Linked DNA regions of Crateriforma conspicua. Each later gene encodes a partner of the first gene's protein in a complex. Links are inferred from orthologs where the notes say so. Each region holds a gene or a part of one and is shown in the gene's direction. Other genes may lie near its edges.

Region 1 (3,206 bases):
TTCCAGAGTGTCCGCACCGTCGAACCCAGGGGCCGCGATCGACACCGCGTTGCCGCCGGTTTCCACGTCGCGTTGACTCAGGAATTCGTTGACTCGTGCGATCGCATCGCCGTTGGTGGCCTCGGATCCCACACCGGCTCGGGCACCTTCATAGGCGGCCAAGGTGACGGTTTCGCGAAGGAAAAACAGCGAACACAAATCCATCGTGCCCAGTGTCAAAGTCAACAGCACGGGCAACACGATGGCGGCTTCCACCGTGGCAGTCCCCCGGCGATGCTGACGCGATCGACGCGGCACGGTTCTGGCAATCGTTCCGGACATGACGGTTCTTCGGGACAAGTGGACGAGCAAAAAAAGGGCGGGATCAGCGGCCCACAATGACGCGGGACTGATCCTCTTTGGGAAACCTAGCTCGCGTTTCCCTGGCGTGACGGGCCGATCGTTAAAATTTTTGTCGCACGGTTTGACGGTCACCGGTTTGTGTGCCGCCACCGCGTCATGCCTCCCCATCGCAGGCGACTTTTTCTATCATCCGTGGCTCGATGACGGCTTTGTGGCCCCCGGTGGGTCGCCGTCGAATCCGTCTGTGCGTCCATCCCCACCGCCTCCGTTCCGCAAAACACCCAACACAGCGACATGCTTGTTTCCTGGAAATGGCTTTCCCGCTACGTCAATCTGGACATGCCACAGAAGGAACTGGAGGATCGATTCAGCTTTTCCGGATTGAATCACGAGTCCAGCGAAACGGTGGGTGACGACGTCGTGATCGACTTGGAAGTCACCAGCAATCGCGGCGACTGTCTGGGGCATCTGGGCGTGGCCCGCGAAGTCGGCGTGCTGTTCGATCAACAGGTTTGCGTGCCCAAGGTCGAGTTGACCGAAGGCGATACGGCGGTGAAATCGCTGTTGAGCGTGGAGAATCGTTTTCCCGACGCTTGCCCACGCTACACCGCCCGCGTCATCCAGGGTGTCAAGATCGGCCCCAGCCCGACAGAGATCGCGGACGTCTTGGAAAGCGTCGGCATCGGCCTGGTCAACAACGTCGTCGACATCACAAATTTCGTGATGATGGAATGCGGCCAACCCCTGCATGCGTTTGACTATGACAAGATCGCCGGCCAGAAGATCGTCGTCCGTCCCGCCGACAAAGACGAAACCATCGAAGCGATCGATCACCGCCAGTACGCATTGGACCCGTCGATGTGCGTCATCGCCGATGGCGAAAAAGCATCGGCGGTCGCCGGGGTGATGGGCGGGGCCGATTCGGAGATCAATGAAGCGTCGACGAACTTGGTGATCGAAGCCGCCGACTTTACGCCGCTGTCCGTTCGCCGTGCCGCGCGGGCGTTGAAGCTGCACAGTCCGTCGTCGTACCGGTTCGAACGACGCGTCGACCCGGCCGGGATCGATTGGGCCAGCCGCCGGGCATGCCAGCTGATCACACAACACGCCGGCGGCACGGTTTGCAACGGCGTTCTAGACACTGCACCGGAGATCCCGGCACGTCCGCCGATCGTTCTGCGTTTGTCACAAGTCGAACGTATTTTGGGAATCCGAATCGCCCAAACGGAGATCCAGCGGATCTTGACCGCCCTGGGCTGTACAGAAGACAAGTCGACGACCAGCGAAAGTCACGCGTTCGTTCCGCCGACGTGGCGTCATGACCTGACGCGTGAAGCCGACTTGATCGAAGAAGTCGCACGGATCCATGGCTATGACAAGATCCCCGAAAACGCATCCATTCCGGTCGCCCCCAGTCGGGCTCGCTCGTTCGACACGGCCGTTTCGAAAGTTCGCCGTGTGTTGACGTCGGCGGGGATTTCCGAAGCGATGACGCCCAGCGTGGTGACCCGAAAGCTGGACGAATCGATCAGCCCCTGGACCGATCGGCCCGCGATGCAAACGCAAACGGCAATGCTGGAAGGTTCGCGTCGGTTGCGGCGTTCGCTGATCCCCAGCCTGCTGTCCAGTCGTGCGGGAAATTGGTCGGCCTCCAGCCTACACGCGGACTTGTTTGAGATCGCACACATCTATCTGCCATCGGCGGACGACGACGGGCTGCCCGAAGAAACGTACGCGTTGGGTCTGGTTCGCGGTGGCGATTTCTTCCAGCTCAAGGGGATCGTGGAAACACTGTGCGGTCGTCTGGGCGTGCAAGGACGCTTGACCGTTGACGTCTTGGATTGCCAGGGCATTCAATCCGGTACCGCGTCGAAGTTGATGATTCAAGCGGATGGTCAGTCGCACGAGATCGGGTACATGGGGACGGTGGACGCGGCCACGCTGAAGTCGTGGAAGCTGCCCGATCCGGTCCAGGTTGCGGAACTGTCGCTGCCGGTCGTCTTTGAATTGGCCAACTTGGTGCCACAGCAACAGTCGATCAGCCCGTTCCCGTCGATCCAGCGTGATTTGAATTTCGTTCTGGCCGAATCCGTCCGTTGGGGTGATCTGGAAACCGTGGTGCGATCGGCCGTTGATGAAAACTTGGCCGGCGTGCGTTATGTCGAAACGTATCGCGATGCCGACAAGGACGGGCCTGATACGAAACGCGTGTTGTTGTCGGTCGAATTGCAAAGTGACACCGAAACGCTAAGCGGCCAGCAAGCCGACACGATGATCCAATCGATCGTCGACGCCTGCGATCAAAAGCTCAGTGCCAAGTTGCTTCAGTAATCCGAATCGGCTGAGGCATCGCCGCTTTTCGATTCGCGACAGCGTTTCGCTTTGCGGCAGTAGGGGCGCGCGCCCGCACCCCGTCCCGCCTCACATGGCCTACGCTTCGAACTCCCGACGCAACTGTTTCATTCCCCGGTGCAACAGGCCGGCGATCGAGCCATTGGACTTCCCCATCCGCTGCGCCACCTCGGCCAATTTCAAGCCATCCAAATAGTGCAGACGCACGGCATCACGCTGGTCGTCCGGCAGCTTTTCGATCGCCGTCGCCAGCCGAATCACACTCTCGCCGACCGCCATGTGTTGGCTGGGCGTGGCCATATCGCCGGCCAGTAACTGTTCCAGACGCATCGACGATTGATGGACGGCTTGCTGCATCGACTGTTCCCTGGACACATCGCGTTTGTCACGATGCATGTCGCGATCCAGGTGACACAAATGATTCGCCAAGATTTGTCGCAGCCAGCCCCGCAATTCGGCCTCGGTCTTGCCGCGAAAACCGTCAAACCCCTGCACCGCCTGCAACATTACTT
Region 2 (3,099 bases), 110 kb from region 1 along the record:
GTCCGTCGGGCACCAGCCACCTGGCACAGGGGTTGAGCAAGAAACGTCGCCGTAACCTGCGTGGCACGACTGCCGTCGACACCTGCATGGAGCCGACGATCCACGCCGCTTTGAACGGATACAGCAACTAAATCCGGATCGGCAACGGTTGATCTTGGCCACCATCGGTCGCCCGCGACACGTTGCCTGACGCCGGCAAATTCTGTCTTTCCACTCCGCGTCCGGTCGGCAAACCGGACACGCCACGGCCATTTTGCCGCTGGCGACAACCCGTCTGGGCATGAACATCGATCCCATTGTTTCGTGGATCGAGGCCTGAGGACGGGACATTCTTCATGATCCAATAGCATCACCACAGCAAAGGAACCCCAGCCATGCGTTCAACCAAAGGCGCCGCGCGTAACAAAGCCAAGAAACGTTTGTTCAAGCGAGCCAAGGGGTATCGTGGCGGACGCGGAAATCTGACGCGTACCGTCAAGGAAACGTTGCTTCGCAGTGGTGCGTATGCTTTCCGCGATCGTCGTGTTCGCAAGCGTGAATTCCGCAAGCTGTGGATCATCCGGATCAGCGCCGCCGTGCAACAGCACGATCTGCGGTACAGCGAGTTCATTCACGGGCTGAAGAAGGCCGGGATCGAATTGGACCGCAAGTCCCTGTCGCACATGGCGATCGAGGACAAGGCCGGCTTTAAAGACTTGTGTGACAAGGTCAAAGAAGTTCTGGCAGCCGCCTGAAACTCCTGTGCGAAAGATGAGGACGCCGCTGGAGCCAATCGCGGCGCCCCCCACTCACCCTCCACAAGCCAATGTCCCTGCAACAATTCGTCGCCGCGTTGGACGACTTGGCCGATGACGCCAAGCGCGCGTTCGATGCCGCCGCCGATCCGGACACTCTGGAAGAAGCCCGCATCAAATTCTTGGGTGCCAAGAAGGGCTTGTTGAAATCAATCCAGAAACAAATCGGGTCCGTCGGCAAAGAAAACATGCCGACCGCCGGCCAGCGTTTGAACGAAGTCAAATCGCTGATCGAGCAAACGTTCCAGGCCACCCGGGACCGATTGACCGGGGATGCCGCCGACGGCGTCGACCCGACCTTTGATCCCACCCTGCCCGGTATCGCACCGGAAATCGGGCACGTTCATCCGATCACCCAAACCATCGATCACTTGATGGAGATCATGGGTCGGATGGGCTTCGAAGCTGCCGAAGGCCCCGAAGTGGAAGATCCGCACCACAACTTTGTGGCGCTGAACATCCCCGAAGACCATCCGGCACGGGACCCGCTGGACAACTTCTATCTGTCCGTCGGTGATGGCCAGGCGTCGCGTTTTGTGGAAGGCACGCGGTTGCTGCGAAGCCAAACCAGCACGGTCCAGATCCGTGTGATGGAACAACGCCAACCGCCGATCCGGATCATCTCGCTCGGCCGGGTGTACCGTCCGGACGCCCCCGACGCGACCCACTTTCCGATGTTCCATCAGATGGAAGGTCTGATGGTGGACCGGAACGTGACGATGGCCAATCTGAAGACCGTGCTGCGGATCTTCGCGACCAACTACCTGGGCGATGACGTGGAAATTCGTTTCCGCCCCTCGTTCTTTCCATTCACCGAACCCAGCGTCGAAGTCGACTTCCTGTGGGACGGCAATTGGGTGGAATTCGGCGGTGCGGGAATGGTCGATCCGAACGTCTTCAAAGCGGTCGGCTACGACCCGGAACAGGTCAGCGGATTCGCATTCGGGCTGGGCGTCGAGCGACTGTGCATGCGTCGCCACGGCATCACCGACATCCGCGATCTATACAGTGGCGACCTGCGCTTCCTGCGCCAATTCTGACGCAAGCATCGCCATTCGCAGGGGCGGAAGATGCGTCCGCCCATCCTGACTCCCACAGCCGAGCCCTCGTGGAGGGCTCGCGAGATTCGTTTTCGCCACATTCGCGAAGCGTAAGGCGTTCATTTGCGGAGCGACAGGCGGGAACGAGTCCAGACCGAACGACGATCGTAAAAACAGGATTTCGCATTGACCGCGAAATCGCCGCCAATAAACTGAAGCGTTATTGAGAATCGTTTTCAACAAAACGCTTGATTGGGCGGGCGTCGTGCGGACCGAATCAGTCCTAGAAATTTTGCCGGGTTTGACCGACAGCCAGCGGCTGGTGATCGCCAGCGAGAGCTGTGATTCGGGGTGTTCGATCGCACCCGAAACGCTGGTCCTGCGTCACGAAAGCTATTCCGATCACGTCGGTTGGTTCGTACAGAGCCGCGTGTCGATCGAGCCGCATCAGTTCGCGGCGTTGCGGAACGTGATCACATCGCGTGGCGTGCGGGCCGTGCCCCACAGCAACGGGGCGTCGGCGGCCGAGACGGCTTCGCCGACCATTCTGAAATTCCCGCACGCGGGATAATCCCACCGCGGATCCGGTCACGGACCCGCGATCGATCGAGCATTCTCAGCCGATCTTTTTCTTCGAATCGTCTTCGATGATACCGACGTTCTGGGCCGCGTCGGTGTTCCGCAGCAGCTTGCTGTACTCGTCGACGCCTTCTTGTTCCTGCAACAAGATGTCTTCCAGAAAGACGACCAGTGCCCGATCGCCATCGGCCAGTTCCAACGCCTTGGTGTACATCTCCACCGCCTTGGATTCGAATTCCAGGCTGTACTGCAGGACTTCCTTCAGATCCTTGGATTGACGAATCTCATTGCGGGTTGCAACCGGGACTCCGCCCAACGCGACGATCTTGTCACCGATCAACTGCGCGTGTTTGAAGGATTCCTTGGCGTCTCCCAAGAACTTATCTGCGTAGACTTCACGCCACGGGCCTTCGTGGATGAAGCTGTTTTGCGAATACTGGGCGACCCCCGTCCATTCGTGTTTCAGGATCTCGTTCAGAATTTCAATGACCGGTGCATAATCCATAACGGCATTCTCTTTTTAATGTCTCGATGGGTTGTGTCTGGATTGGGTGACTTGCAACGCCAATGCCAAGTCGACAGGGAACCGTATCGGTTTGCCGTTTTTTGTCAAACTGTGTCGGATCGGTTTTTCAGCAGCTTTTTGCCTGTTGAGAATGCGATTCAAAAGCCGCAGGCATACGTGG

Evidence for each region.
Region 2: the proteins of pheT (region 1) and pheS are in contact, whole or in part, in a crystal structure (PDB 6P24), measured with the Escherichia coli proteins. The link is inferred for Crateriforma conspicua from one-to-one orthologs.

What each region holds. Positions count from the first base shown.
Region 1 is NZ_CP036319.1:3,156,059-3,159,264, forward strand. The notes cover bases 275-3,154. They hold pheT (phenylalanine--tRNA ligase subunit beta), read left to right. Parts: upstream 275-636; coding sequence 637-2,673; downstream 2,674-3,154. Other genes in these bases: Mal65_RS11940 (TadE/TadG family type IV pilus assembly protein), read right to left, coding at 275-321; Mal65_RS11950 (sigma-70 family RNA polymerase sigma factor), read right to left, coding at 2,773-3,154. Outside these bases: more of Mal65_RS11940, read right to left, coding at 1-274; more of Mal65_RS11950, read right to left, coding at 3,155-3,206.
Region 2 is NZ_CP036319.1:3,049,152-3,052,250, reverse strand. Bases 47-2,819 are described here. They hold pheS (phenylalanine--tRNA ligase subunit alpha), read left to right. Parts: upstream 47-805; coding sequence 806-1,834; downstream 1,835-2,819. Other genes in these bases: Mal65_RS11540 (ferritin-like domain-containing protein), read right to left, coding at 2,451-2,819; Mal65_RS11545 (hypothetical protein), read left to right, coding at 2,058-2,405; rplT (50S ribosomal protein L20), read left to right, coding at 375-734; rpmI (50S ribosomal protein L35), read left to right, coding at 47-131. Outside these bases: more of rpmI, read left to right, coding at 1-46; more of Mal65_RS11540, read right to left, coding at 2,820-2,918.